3 regions of the Streptomyces griseobrunneus genome follow, and region 3 is predicted to be linked to each of the others. Evidence: riboswitches for the same ligand, from Rfam matches in the RefSeq annotation. Region 3 holds a riboswitch; each other region holds the start of a gene.
The links. Region 3 has a riboswitch for cyclic di-AMP ahead of ACK8N7_RS07705 (M23 family metallopeptidase). Riboswitches for the same ligand answer to the same signal wherever they lie in the genome.
Positions count from the first base shown of each region.

Region 1: linked by a shared signal. The riboswitch ahead of ACK8N7_RS04430 (M23 family metallopeptidase) and the one ahead of ACK8N7_RS07705 (M23 family metallopeptidase) in region 3 are both predicted to bind cyclic di-AMP.
Region 2: linked by a shared signal. The riboswitch ahead of ACK8N7_RS13115 (C40 family peptidase) and the one ahead of ACK8N7_RS07705 (M23 family metallopeptidase) in region 3 are both predicted to bind cyclic di-AMP.

Region 1 is NZ_CP177080.1:937,499-944,983, forward strand. It holds gene ACK8N7_RS04405 (STM4014 family protein) at 1-143, shown strand, start outside; gene ACK8N7_RS04410 (STM4013/SEN3800 family hydrolase) at 172-984, shown strand; gene ACK8N7_RS04415 (STM4012 family radical SAM protein) at 981-2,384, shown strand; gene ACK8N7_RS04420 (STM4011 family radical SAM protein) at 2,392-3,309, shown strand; gene ACK8N7_RS04425 (SGNH/GDSL hydrolase family protein) at 3,323-4,150, opposite strand; gene ACK8N7_RS04430 (M23 family metallopeptidase) at 4,313-5,284, opposite strand; cyclic di-AMP (ydaO/yuaA leader) riboswitch at 5,288-5,453, opposite strand; gene ACK8N7_RS04435 (tyrosine-protein phosphatase) at 5,860-6,672, shown strand; gene ACK8N7_RS04440 (DUF6126 family protein) at 6,718-6,894, opposite strand; gene ACK8N7_RS04445 (helix-turn-helix domain-containing protein) at 6,938-7,485, opposite strand, start outside.
Region 2 is NZ_CP177080.1:2,977,895-2,985,379, forward strand. It holds gene ACK8N7_RS13105 (M23 family metallopeptidase) at 1-1,257, shown strand, start outside; gene pcrA (DNA helicase PcrA) at 1,341-3,815, opposite strand; cyclic di-AMP (ydaO/yuaA leader) riboswitch at 4,074-4,240, shown strand; gene ACK8N7_RS13115 (C40 family peptidase) at 4,239-5,447, shown strand; gene ACK8N7_RS13120 (C40 family peptidase) at 5,801-6,901, shown strand; gene ACK8N7_RS13125 (GNAT family N-acetyltransferase) at 6,942-7,485, shown strand, end outside.
Region 3 is NZ_CP177080.1:1,759,721-1,767,205, forward strand. It holds gene ACK8N7_RS07690 (bifunctional acetate--CoA ligase family protein/GNAT family N-acetyltransferase) at 1-1,505, opposite strand, end outside; gene ACK8N7_RS07695 (HPr family phosphocarrier protein) at 1,681-1,962, shown strand; gene ACK8N7_RS07700 (GntR family transcriptional regulator) at 2,180-2,887, opposite strand; gene ACK8N7_RS07705 (M23 family metallopeptidase) at 3,111-3,926, opposite strand; cyclic di-AMP (ydaO/yuaA leader) riboswitch at 3,940-4,106, opposite strand; gene ACK8N7_RS07710 (M16 family metallopeptidase) at 4,331-5,701, opposite strand; gene ACK8N7_RS07715 (M16 family metallopeptidase) at 5,728-7,074, opposite strand; gene ACK8N7_RS07720 (DNA gyrase/topoisomerase IV subunit A) at 7,352-7,485, shown strand, end outside.

The DNA.
Region 1 (7,485 bases), 820 kb from region 3:
GTGAGGTCAACGCCTTCGGTGATCTGCTCCCCGGGCTGACCGGACTGCCGGGCAGCGGCGCCGAAGGACTGGACACCTATGCGGCGCAGGTCGCCGCCGTACTGGACCGAGCGAGGAACCACCGTGCCGTCACCCCTCTCTGAACCCGTCACCGACCCCGGACTGCCCGATATGGCCGAGGTCGTCGGCAGCCATGACCTGTTGCTGGTCACCCTGGACACCCTGCGCCACGACGTCGCCGTCGAGCTGGCCGCCGCCGGACGCATCCCGAACCTCGCCCGGCAGCTGCCCGGCGGCGTCTGGGAGAAGCGGCATGCGCCCGGCAGTTTCACCTACGCCTCGCACCAGGCGATGTTCGCCGGGTTCCTGCCGACGCCCGCCGCCCCCGGCCCGCATCCCCGGCTGTTCGCGGTGCGCTTCGCGGGCAGCGAGACGACGGCGGACGGCACGTTCGTCTTCGACACCCCGGACCTGGTGTCGGGTCTGGCCGCCGAGGGCTACCGCACGGTGTGCGTCGGCGGGGTCGGGTTCTTCAACCGGCAGGGGCCGCTGGGGTCGGTGCTGCCGTCCATGTTCCAGGAGAGCCACTGGGAGCCGGAGTTCGGCGTCGCGTCGCCGACCTCGTTCGAGGAGCAGGTGACCCGGGCCGAGAGGGTCGTGGCGGAGCTGCCGCATGAGCAGCGGCTCTTCCTCTTCGTCAACGTGGCCGCGCTGCACCAGCCGAACTGGTTCCACACTCCGGGCGCGACCCGTGAGGCGGGCGACTCCCGGGCCACCCACGCGGCCGCCCTGGAGTACGTCGACCGGCACATCGGCCGGCTCTTCGCCGCCGCGAGCAGCCGCCGCCGCTGTTTCGCGATCGTCTGCTCCGACCACGGCACTGCCTACGGCGACGACGGCTACACCGGCCACCGGCTCGGCCACGAAGCCGTCTGGACCGTGCCGTACGCCCACTTCTTCCTCGAACCGGGGGCCTCCCGATGACCATCAGCACCGCCACGGCAACCGCCACCGGTACGCCCGCACCGCCCGCCGTCCGGCCGTACGAGAGTTACGTCTACGCCTATCCGCACAAGACGGCCTACCGCCCCCTGCCGGAGCGGCCCGCGCTGCGCGAACTGTGGGCGGCGGAGCCCAAGGACGCGCTCTCCCTCTACCTCCACATACCGTTCTGCGAGGTCCGCTGCGGCTTCTGCAACCTCTTCACCCGGATCGGTGCGCCCGAGGAGCTGACGACCCGCTATCTCGACGCCCTGGACCGGCAGGCCGTGGCGGTGCGGGACGCGCTCGGCGACGACGCGCCGGTGCGGTTCGGCGCCGCCGCGTTCGGCGGCGGGACCCCGACCTTCCTCACCGCGGACGAGCTGGAGCGGCTCTGCGACATAGCGGAGAAGCGGATGGGCGCCGACCTGCTCGCGGTGCCGCTGTCGGTGGAGACGTCCCCTTCGACCGCGACCGCCGACCGGCTGGCGGTGCTGGCGGGCCGGGGCACGACCCGGGTCAGCATCGGTGTGCAGAGCTTCGTGGACGAGGAGGCCCGGGCCGCCGTCCGCCCGCAGCGCCGGGCCGAGGTGGAGGCCGCCCTCGGCCGGATCCGGGACGCCCGGATACCGGTGCTGAACATCGACCTGATCTACGGCATCGACGGCCAGACCGAGCGCACCTGGCTCACCTCGCTGGACGCCGCGCTCGCCTGGCGCCCCGAGGAGCTGTATCTCTACCCGCTGTACGTCCGCCCGCTGACCGGCCTGCACCGCCTGGGCGCAGCGGCCGGCCCGGAGGCGGAGGCCCTGGAGCAGGCCGCCTGGGACGAGCAGCGGCTGCGGCTCTACGCGGTGGGCCGCGACCATCTGCTGGCGCGCGGCTACGAGCAGGTGTCGATGCGGATGTTCCGGCACGCCGACGCCCCCCGGGAATCACAGGACGGCCCCGAGGACTACGCCTGCCAGACCGACGGCATGATCGGGCTGGGCTGCGGAGCCCGGTCCTACACGGCGGCCCTGCACTACTCCTTCGACTACGCCGTGGACATGCGGGAGATCCGTTCCATCATCGACGGCTTCACCGCCACCGGGGACTTCTCCCGGGCCGAGGTCGGCCGGTACGTCGACGCGGCCGAGGCCCGCAGGCGTCACCTCCTGCAGTCGCTGCTCCAGGCGGCGGGCCTGCCCCTGGCCGACTACCGCGCCCGCTTCGGCACGGATCCCCGCGAGGACTTCCCCGCCGAGCTGGAGCGGTTCGCGGAACGGGGCTGGCTGGACGCACAGGCGCCGGAGGGCCTCCTGCGGCTCTCCCCGCTGGGGCTGGCCCACTCGGACGCGCTGGGGCCCGCGCTGTTCTCCCCCGGGGTACGGGCCGCGATGGCCGCGTACGAGCGGAAGTGAGCGGGTCATGGACCTGACCATCCTGTACCGGGGCCCGCTGGCCTCGTGCGACTACGACTGTCCGTACTGCCCGTTCGCCAAACGACGCGACAGCAGGGCCCAGTTGACAGCTGACCGGGAGGCGCTGGAGCGGTTCACCGCGTGGGCCGCCACGCAGACCGGCGACCGGCTGTCGGTGCTGTTCACCCCGTGGGGCGAGGGCCTGGTGCGGTCCTGGTACCGGCGGGCACTGACCGAGCTGTCCCGGCTGCCGCACATCGGCAGGGTAGCCATCCAGACGAACCTCAGCGGCCGCACCACATGGCTGGCGGACGCCGATCCGGAGAAGATCGCGCTCTGGTGCACGTACCACCCGGGGCAGACGCCGTACGAGCGGTTCCTCGGCAGGTGCCGGGAGCTGTCCGCACGAGGCGTCCGCTACAGCGTGGGCGTGGTGGGGTTCGAGGCGCACCTTCCCGAGGCCCGGCGGCTGCGGGCGGCGCTGCCCGAGGAGGTCTACCTCTGGGTGAACGCCGCCGAGGGGCAGACGTACACCGACGAGGAGGCGGAGCGGTGGACCGAGCTGGACCCGCTCTTCCCCTACAGCAGGCACCCGCACCGTTCGGCGGGGCTCCCCTGCCGGACGGGCGAGTCGGTGATCTCGGTGGACGGCGACGGCACGGTGCGGCGCTGCCACTTCGTCAAGGCGGAGCTGGGCAACCTCTACGACGGCAGCTACCGCCGGGCGCTGGGGCCGCGGGCCTGTCCGCTCGCCGTGTGCGACTGCCACATCGGCTATGTGCACCTGGAGACGCTGCCGCTGTACGACGTGTTCGCGGGCGGCGTCCTGGAGCGGGTACCCGCCGGGTTCGCCGCGGGCGGGCCGCCGGCCGGGCCCGGCACCGCGGGCCTGTCCCGGCGTGCGCTTCCGCTGCTGGAGCCCTGACCGGAAAGGCGTCCTACAGGGGCAGCAGGTCCGGCCGTTTCGCCTCGACGTGGTCGCCGGACGACTCGCCGCGCAGCCGCCGGCCGATCCACGGCACGAGGTACTCCCGTGCCCACTGGATGTTGTCGCGCCGCGCGTCGAAGGGGCTCCGCTGGGCCTGCGGCGGCCAGGGCTGGTCCGGGTCGGCCGGCACCTCGTGGCCGAGGACCTGGGCGGCGCGCAGCGCGACGCGGGTGTGGCCCTCGGGCGACAGGTGGAGCCGGTCGGCGTCCCAGGCGCGCCGGTCCTGGACCGACCGCAGCGACCACAGGTCGAGCACGGGGCAGTGGTAGCGGTCGGCGATGGCCCTCAGGTGGACGTTGTACGTGGCGATCTTGCCGCGCATGTGGCGCAGCACCGGAACGCCCCGGGTGTCGAACCCGGTGGTGACCATGACGGTGCCGACCGCGTCGGTCAGGTCCGCGACGGCCCGCTCGAAGCGCTCGGCCAGATCGTCGGGGTCGGTGCCGGGCCGGATGATGTCGTTGCCGCCCGCGCAGAAGGTGACCAGGTCGGGGGCCAGTTCCTTGGCGCGGGGGAGCTGCTCCTCGACGATCTGGTCGAGAAGGCGTCCGCGTACGGCGAGATTGGCGTAACGGAAGTTCCCGTGCCGGGTCTCGTCCGGGCTCGTCGCTGCGTCGGGGGCCGGGAGCCGGTCGGCGAGCAGAACCGCGAACCGGTCCGCCCAGCCGACAAAGGTGCCGTCGGGGCCGGGGTCTCCGACACCTTCGGTGAAACTGTCCCCGATCGCCGCGTACGACCCGATGGTGTTCTGCTGCTGGGTTCTCGAATCGTCTGCCACAAGCACATATCCTGCACCGTTCAATGTGACCTACGCGACCGTAATACGGGGTTGACGGGTGGTGAGATAGACCACCCGGTCAGGTTTTGGTAAAGCCGGAATAAGTGGAGGGGCGGTGCGCCGCTGCGCACCGCCCCTCGATCACTTCTTGCTGCCCTCGGGTCAGAGGGAGACGCCGTGCTGTCGCAGGTAGGCGATCGGGTCGACGTCGGAGCCGTAGCTCGGGCCTGTGCGGACCTCGAAGTGGAGGTGCGGGCCGGTGGAGTTGCCGGTGGAGCCGGAGAGGCCGATCTGCTGGCCGCCGGTGACGGTCTGGCCGACCGAGACGTTGAGCGAGGACTGGTGGGCGTACTGGGAGTACATGCCGTCCTCGTGCTGGATGACGACCTCGTTGCCGTACGAGCCGCTGTTGCCGGCCGAGACCACGGTGCCCGGTCCGATGGCGAGGACGGGGGTGCCGGAGGCGGCCTGGAAGTCCGAGCCGGTGTGGTAGCCGCTGGACCAGCTGGCGCCGGAAGCGCGGTACTGGGTGGTGACGTTGGCGCTGGCGAGCGGGGCGGACCAGCCGGAGCCGTTGGCCTCGGAGGAACCGGTCTGCGCGGAGGTGCCGGCCGGCGCGGCGGCGTCGGACTCGTCGGCCGAGAGGGTGTCGCCCTTCGGGGCCTGCTCAGCCTTCTTCGGCGCGGCCTTGGGGGCGGCCTTGGGGGCGGCCTTGGGGGCCGGAGCGGCCTTCTTGGCCTCCGAAGGCGCGGCGGAGCCGGACGCCTTGGCGCCGAGGGTGAGCTTCATGCCCGGGAAGATCAGGCTGGGGTTCTCGCCGACGGCCGAGCGGTTGTCCTGGTACAGCTTCTGCCAGCCACCCTTGACCTGGTGCTCGGCCGCGATCTTCGCGAGGTAGTCGCCGGAGACGACGGAGTACGTCTTCGGGGCGGCCTTCGCCTTGGCGGGCGCGGCCTGCGGGGCGGACTGCACTGCGGCGGCCGTGGCGGCCGCGGGGGCCGCCTTCTCCGCGGCGTGGGCGCCGGTGGCGCCGATCAGCGGGAGGGCGAGTACGGCGCCGCCGGTGCCCGCGGCGATGACGCCGCGGTGGATCGGGCCGGACTTGGTACGACGGTGCTTACCCTTTGCGGGCATGGGGAAGTTCCTCTCCGGCGCCTGCGAGGTGAGCTGTCGGGTTCGGGCTGGAGATGCCCGGTCGCCGGGTGGCGACTTCACCCCGAGCCGGTCCGGATCGCTCCGGGCCGGCGGCTTACCTGGTTCCCCCGCTCCTGCCACGCGTGAGTGGGTTGGGTGCGAATTCCGGGCGGCGGCAGGATTAGGCGGTCCGTCCGGATTGACGGTGACCGTAAACGAGTGAGGACGGCAGGAACAAGCCGTCGGTTGCACACCGGAATCATCGATTCAATTTCGCTCCGGATTTCCCGTCACACTCCGTGGATTACGGATCTTGGCTTTCCGTACGGATACCGGGAAAACATCCGGGCGCAGCCGCCACGGTCCGTCACGGATATGATCCCGCTCACCTACGGAATCCCATCTCCCCCATTAGCGGGGCATGTTCTACGAAATACACCAATACGGACACACCGTGCGCGCCTCCCCTGACACACCATCAGCGGACCGCTGATTTTCCGCCGAATCGATGTCGTATCGTCACAGGGGCGCCCTCGCCGGAGAGCCGCGCCGACGCCAGAGATCCAGGAGCCACCGTGACGCAGCAGGTGCCGCAGGTCCCGCCGACAGAGACCGCACTCACCGGAGTGCGCAACTTCCGCGACGTGGGCGGGCTCCCCACCGCGGACGGGCGGCGCACCGCCTTCGGCAGGCTCTACCGCAGCGGTCACCTGGCGCACGCCAGCGCCGATGACGCGCTCTTCCTCGGCGGGCTCGGGCTGCACACGGTCTTCGACTTCCGCAACTCCGCCGACCACAAGCTCGACGGGTACGACATCGAGCTGGCCGGTGTCCGTAATGTCAGCATTCCGCTCTCCGACCCGGCCGACGGAGCCGAGTTCTGGCGGCTGGTGCGCGACGGGAACATCGAGCAGCTGCGCTCGATCCTGGCGAACGGCAAGGGCACTGAGCGCATGCTGACCATGTACCGCTCGACCATCGTGGACCGCACCGCCGAGCACAGCCGGGTGCTGCACGCCCTGGCGGAGGACAGCGTGCCCGCGCTGATGCACTGCGCGGCGGGCAAGGACCGGGCCGGTCTGTCGATCGCGGTCTCGCTGCTCGCGGTCGGCGTCGAGCGCGAGGCGATCGAGGCGGACTACCTCAAGTCCAACGATCCCCACCGGCGGTACAAGGTGAAGCGCTCGGACATGTCCGAGACAGGGATGTCCGCCGAGGTGATGGAGCTCCTCAACCCGCTCTTCGGGGCGGAGGCCGCCTATCTCGCGGCGGCGTTCGCGGCCATTGACGAGACCTGGGGCACGACGGACCGCTACCTGGCGGAGGGGCTGAAGGTCTCCCCCGAGACCCGGGAGCGGCTGCGCGAGCGGCTGCTAGACCAGGGCTGAGAAGGCAAAGGCCGCAGGATCAGGGCTGCGGGATCAGCCGGGCGGTCACTCCGCGCCCGCCACCACGAAGAGCAGGTAGAGGAAGGCCGCGATCACATGGCCGACCACCAGGTAGGCGAAGAGCCGGATGATGAGACCGCGCGGCATCCGCCGCTCCTGGGTGTCCTTCGTGGCCTTGGGGTTCCTCGGGGTCAGCGGGTCGTAGCGCTCGGAATCGGACATGACGGTCCTCTCTGCCGGCCTCGCGGCCGGGGGAACGAAGGGGTCAGCGCGCGTGCAGTGCGTTGCCGAGGCAGAGCTCGGCCGCGGGGCTCTGCAGCAGGGAGTGGACGAAGAGCAGCTCCGCCCCGCCCCGGTCCAGGGCCGCGATCCGGTGCGGGGTGAGCGAGTCGAAGTGGGCGCTGTCGCCCGGGTCCAGATCGTGCACGGTCTCCCCCAGCGCGACCCGCAGCCGCCCGCCGAGGACGTACAGCCACTCCTCGCCGGGGTGCACCCGCACCAGATCGCCCTGGGCGCCGTACGGGACGCGGACCCTCAGCGCCTGCATGGCGCGGCCGGAGCCACCGGCCCGGCGGTACATCCAGCCGTCGGCCTCGGCGCCCTCGAAGGCGCCGCCCCGGATGACCGCCTCCCGCTCTGGCGGCTTCTCGCCGAGGAGTTCGGAGACCGTCGTACCGTAGATACGGGCCAGGCCGAGCAGCATGGGCAGCGAAGGCTGCCTGCGGCCCGTCTCCAGCCGGGAGAGGTGGGCCGGGGAGAGTCCGGCCCGCTGGGCCGCGGTCTCCAGGGTGAGATCGCGCCCGCGGCGCAGCT
Region 2 (7,485 bases), 1.2 Mb from region 3:
TCGTACGGGACGGACGCCTACGGGACCGGTGCGCACGAGGCCGGCGCACACGACACGGGCACGTACGACACCGCCGCCTACGACACCGGCACGTACGGGACGGTCGGCGCCGACGGGACCGGCACGTACAACGCCACGGCCTTCACCACCGGGGTCCACGACACCGGCGCGTACGACACGGGGACGTACGACACCGGCGCCTACGACGCGACCGCCTGGAACTCCGGCGCCACGCCCGGGGACGCCGCGTACGAACCCGAACAGACATCGCATCAGCTGTACGAACAGCAGGCGCCCGAAGCGGCCGGACCCGAAACGGCCGAGCAGTCCCCCGCCGACCCGGCGGAACACGCGGACCGCCCGGACCACCCGGACCACGAGCCGGCGGTCGCCGCCTCCACCACCGCCGAGTTCGCCGTCCTCGAACCGGACGCCGCTCCCGCGCCGGACGACAGTGACGCTCCCGCCCCGCTCTCCCTGGACCGCACCGTGGTCCGGACCCCCGCCCCGCGCAGCCGGGCCCGCCGCCGCAGCCCCGCCAAGCGGTCCGCCCTCCTGACCGTCGCGGTCCCCTCCGCCTGCGTGATGAGCGTCGCGGGCATCGCGGCCGCCTCCGTCAGCGGGATCAGCGACGAGGACAAGCCGGAGAAGACCGCCTCCCTGGCCGTCGCCGACCCGAGCACGGTCAAGCCGGTCGCCGCGAACAACAAGCTCGACAGCCAGCTGGAGCAGCTCTCCGAGGGGAGCGACGACTTCCGCGAGCGCGCGAGCCGCACCCAGGAGCGCATCGACCTCAAGCAGCGGCAGGCCGAGGAGAAGAAGAAGCGCGAGGAGGAGGCCGCACGCCGCGAGGCGCTGCGCCCCAAGTTCGTCCTGCCGGTCAAGCAGCACGGGCTCAGCGCCTACTACGGCCAGGCGGGCGTCAACTGGATGTCCGTGCACACGGGCATCGACTTCCCCGTCGGGTACGGCGCTCCGGTGATGGCCGCGACCGACGGAACCGTGCGCACCCAGTACAACAGCGCCTACGGCAACATGGCGATCGTGACCATGGCCGACGGTACGGAGACCTGGTACTGCCACCTGAGCAGCACCAAGATCCGCTCCGGCCCGGTGAAGGCCGGTGACGTCATCGCGTACGCGGGAAGCTCCGGCAACTCCACCGGCCCGCACCTGCACTTCGAGGTCCGGCCCGGCGGCGGTGCATCGGTGGACCCGCTGGCGTGGCTGCGCAGCCACGGCGTCGACCCGACCTGACCTGGCCAGGCCAGGCCTGACAGCGAAACGACGAGAGGGGCGGAACGGCTTCGACAGCCGTCCCGCCCCTCTCGTACGTCCTGTTACAGCTTCTCGACCGGCGCGTACCGCAGGAGCAGCTTCTTCGGGCGCTCGTCGCCGAAGTCGACCGTCGCCTTGGCCTGGTCGCCGATCCCCTCGACGGCCACCACCGTGCCGAGCCCGAACTGGTCGTGCGTGACCCGGTCCCCGACCACCAGCGTGACCACGGGCTTCTCCGTGGAGCGCCGGGTCGCGAACCCCGAGGGTCCGGAGCGGGCGCGGGAGGAGGAGAGCGAGGACGTGATGCCCGAGGTGGGTCCGGCCGGGGCGGCCATCGGGCCCTTGCGCTTCCACTCCAGGTGCGCCTCCGGGATCTCCTCCAGGAACCGCGAGGGCGGGTTGTACGAGGGCTGGCCCCAGGCGCTGCGCATCGCGGCCCGGGTCAGGTAGAGCCGCTCGCGGGCGCGGGTGATGCCGACGTACGCGAGGCGCCGCTCCTCCTCCAGCTCCTTGGTCTGGCCGAGGGCCCGCATGTGCGGGAAGACGCCGTCCTCCATGCCGGTGAGGAAGACGACGGGGAACTCCAGGCCCTTGGCGGTGTGCAGGGTCATCAGGGTGATGACGCCGGAGCCGTCCTCGTCCTCGTCGGGGATCTGGTCCGAGTCGGCGACCAGCGCGACCTTCTCCAGGAACTCCGCGAGCGTGCCGGTGCCCTCCGCCTCGGCGCGCTCCTGCTCGAATTCGAGGGCGACGGCGGCGAGTTCCTGGAGGTTCTCGACGCGGGTCTCGTCCTGCGGGTCGGTGGAGGCCTGGAGCTCGGCGAGATACCCCGTCCGCTCCAGCACGGCTTCCAGCACGACGGCGGGCCCGGCGCCGGACTCGACGATGGTGCGCAGCTCCTCCATCAGCGTGTTGAAGCGCTTGACGGCGTTGGACGAGCGGGCCGCCATGCCGTACGCCTCGTCGACACGGCGCAGCGCCTGCGGGAAGGAGATCTTCTCGCGCATCGACAGGGCGTCGATCATGGCCTCGGCGCGGTCGCCGATACCGCGCTTGGGCACGTTGAGGATGCGGCGCAGCGGGACGGTGTCCTCGGGGTTGGCGAGGACGCGGAGGTAGGCCAGGACGTCCCGGACCTCCTTGCGCTCGTAGAAGCGCACGCCGCCGACGACCTTGTAGGGCAGGCCGACGCGGATGAAGATTTCTTCGAAGACACGGGACTGGGCGTTGGTCCGGTAGAAGACGGCGACATCGCCCGCCTTGGCGTCGCCCTTGTCGGTGAGCCGGTCGATCTCCTCGGCGACGAACTGCGCCTCGTCGTGCTCGGTGTCCGCGACGTAACCGATGATGCGGGCGCCGGAGCCGGCGTTGGTCCAGAGGTTCTTGGGGCGGCGGCTCTCGTTGCGCTCGATGACCGCGTTGGCGGCGGAGAGGATCGTCTGCGTGGAGCGGTAGTTCTGCTCCAGGAGGATCGTCTTCGCGTCCGAGTAGTCCTCCTCGAACTGGAGGATGTTGCGGATGGTCGCGCCCCGGAAGGCGTAGATGGACTGGTCCGCGTCGCCCACGACGCACAGCTCGGCGGGGGCGTCGGCCTCTCCGGCCGGGCCGACCAGCTCACGTACCAGGGTGTACTGGGCGTGGTTGGTGTCCTGGTACTCGTCGACCAGGACGTGGCGGAAGCGGCGGCGGTAGTGCTCGGCGACGTCCGGGAAGGCCTGGAGGAGGTGGACCGTCGTCATGATGATGTCGTCGAAGTCCAGCGCGTTGGCCTCGCGCAGGCGTGCCTGGTAGAGCGCGTACGCCTGGGCCAGCGCCTTCTCGAAGCCTCCCCCGTTCTCGGCTTCGCTCGAATGGGAGGTGCCCCCTCCCGCCTGACCGGCGAAGGTCTCCTCGTCGATGAGCTCGTTCTTGAGGTTGGAGACCTTAGCGGTGAAGGACTTCGGCGGGTAGCGCTTGGGGTCCAGGTCCAGATCGCGGCAGACCAGGGCCATGAGGCGCTTGGAGTCGGCGGCGTCGTAGATCGAGAACGACGAGGTGAAGCCGAGCTTCTTCGACTCGCGGCGCAGGATGCGGACGCACGCGCTGTGGAAGGTCATGACCCACATGGCGTTGGCGCGCGGGCCGACGAGCTCCTCGACACGCTCCTTCATCTCGCCCGCGGCCTTGTTGGTGAAGGTGATCGCGAGGATCTGCCCCGGGTGCACCCCGCGCTCGGCCAGCAGGTGGGCGATGCGGTGGGTCAGCACCCGGGTCTTGCCCGAGCCGGCCCCGGCGACGATGAGCAGCGGGGACCCGGCGTGCACGACGGCGGCGCGCTGCTCGGTGTTCAGCCCGTCGAGCAGCGCCGCGGCGTCGATGACCGGGCGCGGGTGGCCGTCCCGGTAATACCCGTCCCGGGGCGGCGGGGGCGCGTCGAAGACGCCCTCGAAGAGTCCCTCCGGCACCGCTTCGGGTGCGTGGTCCTCGGGGGGCGGCGGCGGGCCGTCCTCGGTGGACTGGAGGCCGGCCAGGAAACTGTCGTCAAAGAGGCTGCTCATCGCCATCCGAGTCTAGGGGGCCGCACTGACAACGTTCGGCCGAAGGTCATAAGCGGCCACCCGACCCCGTACGCACGGAGAGCGGACGCCCACGTTCCGTGAAAGAGCGCCCGGTCGGAGGGGGTACGGGGCCTCCGATCCCAAAAGGTCACGAAAATGTATCGGGCATATCGCTCATCCTCCTTCCCAGCGGCACCAAGGGTTGGCTAGCGTGCTCGGTCAGGTGATCCGTATCTCCCTGAGGCGAACCACGTCTCACGGTCACCTCTGCCGAATCCGTGCTGCCCTACCGGCAGTTCGGAACCGGGGACCCACACGCAGCACCGGGGTGAATCGGTCCGTACCCTCGCATCCGGACCGTAGGACAGCCTTCCGTTCCGTCCGAACCCGACAGCTAACCCGGTAGGCGGTCCACGGAAGGAGATGCCGGTCTTGGCATCGCATCGCAAGCCGCGCACGAAGGTGCGCACCACCACCCCCGCCGTCGGGTTCACGACGGCCGCGCTGGCCTCTGTGACCCTGCTCTCCACGCAGAGCGCGACGGCCGCCCCCGCGGAGCCGAAGCCGGCCATGGAGGAGGTCCAGAAGAAGGTGGACGAGCTCTACCGGCAGGCAGGCAGCGCGACCCAGCAGTACAACCGCGCGAAGTCCGCCTCCACGGCCCAGCGCACCAAGGTCGACACGCTGCTCTCCGATGTGGCGAAGCGGACCGAGAAGATCAACGAGGCTCGCCGGGAGCTGGGGGCCTACGCGGCCGAGCAGTACCGCACCGGCGGCATCGCGCCCACGGCGACCTTCTTCCTGGCGGACGACCCGCAGGCGTACTTCGACCAGAGCCGGATGATGAGCCGGTCGACCGAACGGCAGCAGAAGGCCGTCGACGACTTCCGTACGCAGCAGGCCGCGGCGTCGAAGAAGCGCGCGGAGGCCGTGCAGAGCCTGGAGAAGCTCACCGGGACGCAGACCGCGCTCCGCTCCAGCAAGCAGAACGTGCAGACCAAGCTCACCGAGGCCCGGTCCCTGCTCGCCAGGCTGACCGCCGAGGAGAAGGCACGTCTGGCGGAGCTGGAGCGCAAGAAGGAGGCCGAGGCCAAGGAGAAGGCGGAGAAGCTGGCCCGCCGCCAGGCCGCCGAGGCCAAGGAGCGCGAGGAGGCCGAGAAGAAGGCGCGCGAGGAGGCCGCGAAGGGACCGGGCGGCGACAGCGGTTCCGGTTCCGGCAGCGGTACGGGGACGAGCCCGGGAACCGGCACGGGTACGGGGACCGGGGCGGGCGGCAGCTACGCCGCCAAGGCCGAGAAGGTGCTGGCCTTCGCCCGCGCCCAGATCGGGAAGCCGTACGTGTGGGGGGCCTCGGGCCCGTCCTCGTACGACTGCTCCGGGCTGACGCAGGCGGCGTGGCGGGAGGCGGGCGTGCCCCTGCCCCGGACCACCTGGGACCAGGTCGAGGTCGGCACCCGGGTCGCCACCTCCGACCTTCAGCCGGGGGACCTGGTCTTCTTCTACGACGACATCAGCCACGTCGGCATCTACAAGGGCGACGGGATGATGATCCACGCCCCGAAGCCGGGGGCGAACGTCCGCGAGGAGTCGATCTACTACATGCCGATCTACGGCAGCGTGCGCCCGGCGTAGCAGGGCCGGAGGCCGGGGGCGGCCCGCCGGAGACCGCCCCCGAGAGGTCCCGCCGGAGGACCCTGCGGTGGCCCCCGAAGAGGTTCATGGCTCCGGAGCCCAGCCATGGCCAGAACATCGCCGAGCAGTGAGGCAAGTCTTTCTCGGGCCCTTCGCCGGAACTGGGCACCGCGCGCCCGAACCTGCCGGAATGATCAATTCCGGCTCCGCATCTCCGGTCATCCGGCGGCGGCGAAACGTCACATCCGGGCAATAGCTGTCATGGCGAACCTTTTCCGTGCGCCCGGATTAGCGTCCCTGGCGGGCCTGTCGGTATCCCCCGGCGGGCAGCCGACAGGAAGGATGCCGCCTCCGTGGCCGCGCACCGGAAATCCGCTCACCGGAAACCCAAGCAGCGCCCGTTCACCGGCCCTGCTGCCCGCACCGCCGCCACCCTGGCGCTCGCCGGGGCCGCCACCGCCACCTCGGCCACCGGGGCCGGCGCCGCACCCGCCGAGCCCGCTCCCACCGCCGCCCAGGTCCGCGCGAAGGTCGACCGGCTGTACCACGACGCCGAGGTCGCGACGGAGAAGTACAACGGGGCGAAGGAGAAGGAAGCCGCCGCCACCAAGGCCGTCGACACCCTGGCCGACGAGGCCGCCCGCCGCACCGACCGCCTCAACACCGCCCGCCACACGCTCGGCTCGATGGCCACCGCCCAGTACCGCACCGGCGCCCTCGACCCCGCCGTACAGCTGGCGCTCTCCTCGGACCCCGACACCTACCTGGAGCGCGCCGCCCAGCTCGACCGGGCGGGCGACCGGCAGGCAAGCCTGCTCACCGGCATCCGGCGCCAGCTCTCCGGCATCGCCCGGGTCAAGGCCCGCGCCGACCGGGAGACCGAGACGCTCGCCGCCCGCCGGGCCGAGCTGCAGGAGCACCGCACCGCGATCACCACCAAGCTGGCCGACGCCCGCAAGCTCCTGGCCACCCTCACCGCCGACGAACGCGCCGCCTACGAACGCTCGGCCGACGCCGCCCACGGCGGCGGCCCGGCAGCCCCCGCCGACCGCGCCGCCAACCACGCCGACCGCTCCACCGCCCGGGCCTCGGCCGCCGCCCCCAACGCCCGGGCGGGGCGGGCCGTCGCCTTCGCCCACGGGGCGATCGGCAAGCCGTACGTCTGGGGCGCCACCGGCCCCAACGCCTTCGACTGCTCCGGCCTGACCCAGGCGGCCTGGCAGGCGGCGGGCGTCAGCCTGCCCCGCACCACCTACACCCAGATCAACGCGGGCCAACGGGTCTCCCGCTCCGAACTGGCCCCCGGCGACCTGGTGTTCTTCTACTCCGGGATCAGCCACGTCGGCCTCTACATCGGCGGCGGCCAGATGATCCACGCCCCGCGCCCGGGGGCCCCGGTCCGCATCGCGCCCGTCGATCAAATGCCTTTCGCCGGGGCGACCCGGGTGGCATAGTCCCCGTCGCCGGATCCCCTCCCGTCGAAGGAACTCCCGTATGACGATGGCGAACGCCGTCCAGGACTACGCCCGCACGCTCACACTGCGGTCCCCCGCCCACTACCGGGTGGGCCCGTTCACCGTCCGGCACAACCCGGGCTGGGAGCTGAAGTACGCCAACTACGCCATCCCCGACCGGGATGCGGAACCGACGGCGGACAACGTGGCCGCCCTGGTCGAGGCGTTCCGGGCGCGGGAGCGGCTGCCGCGCCTGGAGTTCCTGCCCGCCTGGGCCCCGGCCGTCGAACCGGCCCTGCTGGCCGCCGGTTTCAGCGTGGAGAACCGGGCCCCGCTGCTCGCCTGCGGCCGCGACGACCTCCGTACGCCGAACCCGGTCAAGGGCCTGCACATCACCGTGCCCGCCACCGAAGCGGAATTCACCGACACCGCCCGCGTCCAGCACCAGGGCTTCGGCGGCGAGGGCGAACCCGAGCCGGGCATGACCGACTGGCTGCGCGCGGCGACCGCCGGTGACGGAGTGGCCGCACTGGCGGTCCTCGACGGCGCCCCGGCCGGAGCGGGCGGCTGCTCCGTCCCGGTCG
Region 3 (7,485 bases):
CCGGCCAGGAGCAGTCCGGCGTCGACCATCTCGGTCACCGTGTCGACCCGGATGACGCCCGCCTGCCGCATCAGGGCGGAGACGGTGGCGTCGGGGATACGGCTGACCGGGACGGCGTGGCCGGGCGGGTTGGTGCCGCTGTGCCGGGCGCCCTTCACCACGACGACGGGCTTCACGGCGGCGGTGCGGCGGGCGAGACGCGTGAACTTGCGGGGGTTGCCGAGGGATTCGAGGTAGAGGAGGGCGACGTCGGTGTCCTGGTCCTCGAACGAGTACTGGAGGAAGTCGTTGCCGGAGACGTCGGCCCGGTTGCCCGCCGAGATGAACGAGGAGAGGCCCGCGCCGCGCCGGTGGAGGCCGGAGAGGAGGGCGATCCCGATCGCACCGGACTGGGTGAACAGGCCGATCCGGCCGCGGGCGGGCGACTCGGGGGCGAGGGAGGCGTTCAGCCGGACGGACTCGGCGGTGTTGATGATGCCGAAGGCGTTCGGGCCGATGATCCGCATGCCGTACGAGCGGGCCTGGCGGACCAGTTCGCGCTGGAGCTCACGGCCGGCGGAGCCCCTCTCGGCATAGCCGGCGGAGAGAACGACGAGGCCCTGGACGCCGTGCTCGCCGCAGTCCGCGACGGCTTCGGGGACCCGGTGGGCGGGGACCGCGATGACGGCGAGGTCGACCTGCTCGTCGATCTCGCCGAGCGAGCGGTGGGCGGGGACCCCGTCGAGGGTGGCGAGGCCCTCGTCGAAGGCGCGGTTCACCGCGTAGGTACGGCCGGTGAAGCCGGCGGCGAGGAGGTTGCGCAGGACCGTGCGGCCCACTCCCCCGGGCGTGCGGCCGGTGCCGATCACCGCGACCGAGCCGGGGGCGAGCAGGCGCTGCACCGAGCGGGCCTCGGCACGCTGCTCGCGGCCGCGCTGGACGGCGAGGGACTTCTCGGTGGGTTCGAGGTCGAGGGTGAGGTGGACGGAGCCGTCCTCGAAGCTGCGCTGCTGGGTGTAGCCGGCGTCCCGGAACACCTTGATCATTTTGTTGTTGGCGGGGAGCACCTCGGCGGCGAAGCGCCGGATGGAGCGCTCGCGGGCGACGGCGGCGATGTGTTCGAGCAGCGCCGAGGCGACTCCGCGGCCCTGGTGGGCGTCCTGGACGAGGAAGGCGACCTCGGCCTCGTCGGCGGGGGCGGAGGCGGGCCTGCCCTGCTCGTTGATGCGGTCGAAGCGGACGGTACCGATGAACTCGCCGCCGATCGTGACGGCCAGTCCCACCCGGTCGACGTAGTCGTGATGGGTGAAGCGGTGCACGTCCCGGTCGGAAAGGCGGGGGTACGGTGCGAAGAACCGGTAGTACTTCGACTCGTCGGACACCTGCTCGTAGAAGCTGACCAGCCGCTCGGCGTCGTCCGTGGTGATCGGCCTGATGCGCGCGGTGCCGCCGTCACGGAGCACCACGTCCGCTTCCCAGTGGTCGGGGTACGCGTGATGCGGACTCTGCTCAGGCGTGGGCTCCATGGGCAAAGCCTACGGCCGACATCCCGGTCGCGGAGGGATCGGTACCGGGGCAGTCTGAGGACGACCCGGACGAGGGCCTGTCGTGTGGATCAGGTGGGAGGGGAGGCCGGGCACAGCATTGCGCACCGCGTGAGAGACTGGTCTAGACAACCGTTGATATGTGAAGGGCAGAACCATGGCTGAGCGCCGCGTAAACGTCGGTTGGACCGAGGGCCTGCACGCCCGCCCCGCTTCCATCTTCGTCCGTGCCGCCACGGCTTCCGGCGTCCCGGTGACGATCGCCAAGGCCGACGGCAACCCGGTGAACGCCGCCTCCATGCTCGCGGTGCTCGGTCTGGGTGCGCAGGGCGGCGAGGAGATCGTGCTCGCGTCCGAGGCGGACAACGCCGAGGCCGCTCTGGACCGTCTGGCGAAGCTGGTCGCCGAGGGGCTCGAAGAGCTTCCCGAGACCGTCTGACCGCTCGACAGGCCGTCCGGCCGCCCGACCCGCTCCGGGTCCGATTCCGGTACACCGGTCCTTTCGACGGTTCGGCCGGAATCCGTTCTTCGCGAGAGCCGTGGAACCCTTTTGGGGACCACGGCTCTTTCGTTACTCCTGAAGCCGATGCATTGCCCATTCGGGCAGCACAAATAAAGCCCTCGGCAATTGCTCCTCTTTGTATACGGCGTCATTGTTAATGCCGGACACCCGCGATGTTTACGCCGTGTTGCGAAGAACTCACCCGGGGCGGCGGCGCCGCGCGACGGCCGGGGCGGTCCGGGCGGCGCAGCCGGTGGGCGCCGGCGGCCCGTTCCGCATGCTGGGCGGTCAGTGCCCTGGCCCGCTCCGCGTCGCCGCGCGCCACCGCGTCCACGATCGCCCCGTGCTCGACCCAGGAGTCGACCGGGCGGGCCGGCTGCTCGACGGCGTACATCCAGGCGATCTTGTGCCGGAGCTGGGTGAGCAGCGCGATCAGGCCGGGGCTGCCGGAGGCCTGGGCGAGGGTCTCGTGGAACCAGCCGCCCAGCGACCGCAGATCCTCCCCCTCCCCCCGGCGGGCCCGCTCCTGGCCCAGCCTGACCAGCCCGCGGAGCACCTTGAGGTGGGCTTCCGTACGGCGCTGGGCGGCCCGCGCCGCGCCGAGCGGCTCCAGGAGCATCCGCACCTCCAGCAGGTCGGCGGCCTCCTGCTCGGTGGGCTCGGCGACACAGGCCCCGGCGTGCCTGCGGGTGACGACGAAGCCCTCGGACTCCAGGGTGCGCAGCGCCTCGCGCACCGGGACGCGGGAGACCCCGTACCGCCGTGCCAGCAGCTCCTCGGTGAGGCGGCTGCCGCGCTCGTAGACACCGGAGACGATGTCGTCACGGATTGCCGTGCATACCGAATGCGCGGGAATGCGCATGTCCGAACCTCCGCCTTAATCCCCGCGAAACGCGGCCGGCCGACGCCTGTTCCGTGACTCTATTGCAATCTGCCGCAATTTCCGATGGCAGGCCGGAATCCATGGATATCTTCTGGCCAAAGGTCCGGTACGGAGAGGCCCGGTACGGGGGATTCCTGACTCATTGCCGAAGGCCCCGGCGGGAAGCCGGGGCCTTCGGGTGGGGAGGTCGCGCGAGGTGGGGTCAGACGTTCAGACCGTGCGAGCGCAGGTAGCCGACCGGGTCCATGTCCGAGCCGTACTCGGGGGTGGTCCGGGCCTCGAAGTGGAGGTGCGGGCCGGTGGAGTTGCCGGTGGAGCCGGAGAGGCCGATCTGCTGGCCGGAGGTGACGCTCTGGCCGACGGCGACGCCGATGGAGGAGAGGTGGCCGTACTGGGTGTACGTGCCGTCCGCCATCCGGAGCACGATGCTGTTGCCGTACGCGCCGCCCCAGCCGGCCTCGACGACCGTGCCGGCGCCGACCGCGACGACGGAGCTGCCGGAGGCGGCCATGAAGTCCACGCCGGAGTGGCTGCCGGAGGACCAGAGGGAGCCGCCGGTCTTGTAGCCGGTGGTGACGTGCGAGCCGGCGAGCGGAAGGTGGAAGGCGTTCAGACGGGCGCGCTCGGCGGCGCGGGCGGCCCGGGCCTTCTCCTCGCGGATCTCCTTGGCGCGGGCCTCGGCCTTGCGCCGGGCCTCCGCCTTCGCCTTGGCCTTCGCGGCCTTGACCTTGGCCTCGGCGGCCGCCTCGGCCTTCGCCTTCGCGAGGGCCTCGGCCTGCTGGTGCTGCGCCTGGGCCTGGGCTTCGATCTGCTTGGCGAGCGTGGCGTCGAGGGCGATGGCCTGGGTGAGTCCGCTCTCGGCGGCCTTGGGGGCCTCGGAGTCCGCTGCGGCGGCCGGGGAGGCCAGGGAGCCGAGGACTCCGGTGGTGGCCAGGGCCGCGATGCCGGCGGCCTTGGCGCCGCGGCGCGTCAGGCGGCTCGGGGCACGGTGCTTCCCGGTGGCACGGGTGAACGCCATGGAGGGGCTGATCCTTTCCTTCCTTCTCGCCTACCGGGTTAGCTGACGGGTTCGGAGCAGGAAGGTCTCCTACGGATCCCCGCGCCGGGTCACGGCACGGACTTCCGATTCACCCCAGGGACTGCGTGGGTCCCCGGCTCCCCAGGCTCGCGCCTGACGGGGACTCGGCGATGGCTGCCCGGCGCCGCGGGTGCGGCATACGGGTGACGGACAGCCGAGCCGACGCTAGGCGGGCCGACTTCCCATCACCAAACGGACAGGGGGATTTGTCGCGCATCCCACAGGGCAGAAAGTCACTCTCCCCAACAAAGAGAATCAATAGGCCTTAACGGACAAATAAGGAGGACCCCGGCGGATCGCTGTCCGCCGGGGTCCTCTTCGTCCTGGTGTATACCGACGCGGCGTCAGCCGCTGACGACGGTCACCTCTCCGATGCCGAGCTCCTTCACCGGCTCCGCGATCTGCGCCGCGTCGCCCACGAGGACCGTGACCAGCCGGTCCACCGGGAAGGCGCTGACCACGGCCGCGGTCGCCTCCACGGTGCCCGTCTCGGCGAGGCGGGCGTACAGCTGGGCCTGGTAGTCGTCGGGCAGGTGCTGCTCGACCTGGTCGGCCAGCGTGCTCGCCACCGAGGCGGCCGTCTCGAACTTCAGCGGGGCGACGCCCACCAGGTTCTGCACGGCCGTCTCCCGCTCGGCGTCGGTCAGCCCTTCGGCCGCCAGCGTCCGCAGGACCTTCCAGAGGTCGTCCAGCGCCGGGCCGGTGGACTCGGTGTCCACGGAACCGCTGATGGCGAGCATCGCCGCGCCGCCCGAGTCGGGGCCGGTCGAGCGCAGGACCTGGGCGAAGGCCCGTACGCCGTAGGTGTAGCCCTTCTCCTCGCGCAGCACCCGGTCCAGCCGGGAGGTGAGGGTGCCGCCCAGGCAGTACGTGCCGAGCACCTGCGCGGGCCATACGCGCTCGTGCCGGTCAGCGCCGATGCGGCCGATCAGCAGCTGGGTCTGGACCGCGCCGGGGCGGTCCACGATGACCACACGGCCGGTGTCGTCGGCGGTGATCGGCGGGACCGGGCGGGCCTGGCCCGCGTCGCCCGACCAGTCGCCGAGGGTGTCGGCGAGCAGGGCGTCCAGGTCGATGCCCGTGAGGTCACCGACGATCACGGCCGTCGCGGTGGCCGGGCGGATGTGGGCGTCGAAGAAGCCGCGCACGGCGGCGGCGTCGATCCGCCGCACCGTCTCCTCGGTGCCCAGGCGCGGGCGGGACATCCGGGCGGTGGCCGGAAAGAGCTCCTTGGAAAGCTGCTTGGCGGCGCGCCGGGACGGGTTGGCCTGCTCGTGCGGGATCTCGTCGAGGCGGTTGCCGACGAGCCGCTCGATCTCGCTCTCGGCGAAGGCCGGGGCGCGCAGGGCCTCGGCGACCAGGCCGAGCGCCTTGGCCAGCCGGGAGGCCGGGACCTCCAGGGAGACCCGGACGCCGGGGTGGTCGGCGTGCGCGTCGAGGGTGGCGCCGCAGCGCTCCAGCTCGGCGGCGAACTCCTCGGCGCTGCGCTTGTCGGTGCCCTCGGAGAGCGCGCGCGACATGATCGTGGCCACGCCGTCCAAGCCCTCGGGCTCGGCGTCCAGGGGCGCGTCGAGGAAGATCTCCACGGCGACGACCTGCTGGCCGGGGCGGTGGCAGCGCAGCACGGTCAGCCCGTTGGGCAGGGCGCCGCGCTCGGGCGCGGGAAACGCCCAGGGCCGGGCGGTGCCCGGGGTCGGCTGCGGGTGGTACTCCATGGCTACTCCAGTCACGGCGGCGTCGCTCACTTGTCCGCCCCCTCGGGCTCGTCGGTGCCTTCGGCCTCGTCGGCCGGCTCGATGGGCTCGTAGACCAGCACCGCCCGGTTGTCGGGACGCAGGGCCGCCTCCGCCGCCTCGCGCACCTCCTCCGCGGTGATGTCCAGGACGCGTCCCACGGCACTCAGGGCGAGCTGGGGGTCACCGAACAGGACCGCGTAGCGGCACAGTTCGTCGGCGCGGCCCGCGACCGTCCCCAGGCGGTCCAGCCACTCGCGCTCCAACTGGGCCTGCGCCCGCTCCATCTCCTCCGCGGTGGGGCCGTCGGCGGCGAACCGGGCCAGCTCCTCGTCGACCGCGGCCTCGATCGTCTCCACCTCGACACCGCCGGAGGTCTTCACGTCCAGCCAGCCCAGCGAGGGCGCCCCGGCGAGCCGCAGCAGCCCGAAGCCCGCCGCCACCGCCGTACGGTCGCGCCGGACCAGGCGGTTGTGCAGCCGCGAGGACTCGCCGCCGCCCAGCACGGTCAGCGCCAGGTCGGCCGCGTCACAGGCGCGGGTGCCGTCGTGCGGGAGGCGGTAGGCGGCCATCAGCGCACGCGCCGGGACCTCCTCGTGGACCACTTCGCGCAGCTGCTCGCCGATGGTCTCGGGCAGCGTGCCGTCGCGCGGCGGCTGCTTGCCGTCGTGGGACGGGATGGAGCCGAAGTACTTCTCGACCCAGGCGAGGGTCTGCTCGGGGTCGATGTCCCCGACGATCGAGAGCACCGCGTTGTTGGGCGCGTAGTACGTACGGAAGAACGCGCGGGCGTCCTCCAGGGTTGCCGCGTCCAGGTCGGCCATGGAGCCGATCGGGGTGTGGTGGTACGGGTGGCCCTCGGGGTAGGCGAGGGCGGTGAGCTTCTCGAACGCGGTGCCGTAGGGCACGTTGTCGTAGCGCTGGCGCCGCTCGTTCTTGACGACGTCGCGCTGGTTCTCCATGGACTCCTCGTCGAGCGCGGCGAGGAGGGAGCCCATACGGTCGGCTTCCAGCCAGAGAGCCAGCTCCACCTGGTGGGTGGGCATGGTCTCGAAGTAGTTGGTCCGCTCGAAGCTGGTCGTCCCGTTGAGCGAGCCGCCGGCCCCCTGGACGAGCTCGAAGTGACCGTTCCCCTTGACCTGTCCCGAGCCCTGGAACATCAGGTGCTCGAAGAGGTGAGCCAGACCGGTGCGTCCCTTGACCTCGTGGCGCGAACCGACGTCGTACCAGAGGCAGACCGCGGCGACCGGGGTCAGATGGTCCTCGGAGAGCACCACACGCAGGCCGTTGGCCAGGCGGTGCTCGGTCGCTGTCAAGCCGCCGGAGCCGGCCTGTGCTGTGGCCGTGTGACCCATGGGCATGTACGTCCCTTCGATCGCGATACTGGACTTCCTGCCAGACCTGCCACTCTAAGCAAGCGCACCGGCACCTGGCGAAGTTCCCGTTCCGTGGATGTTTCCGTCGATGGTGCCCCAGGTGGCACCGCCCGGGAGCGCTTCGGACGGGTCGAGGTCCGCGTTGTCAGTGCGGCGGTCCACAATGGTCCGCGTCAGTAGCTCGACTTGTCAGCTCGTGTCGCCCCGAACAAGCTCAGGTTGTCCGAACAGAATCCGTGAAGGAGTCGCAGCCGCGATGGCCCGCCGTAGCACGAAGACCCCGCCGCCGGACGACTTCGAGGAGAAGATCCTCGACATCGACGTCGTCGACGAAATGCAGGGCTCCTTCCTCGAGTACGCGTACTCGGTGATCTACTCCAGGGCCCTGCC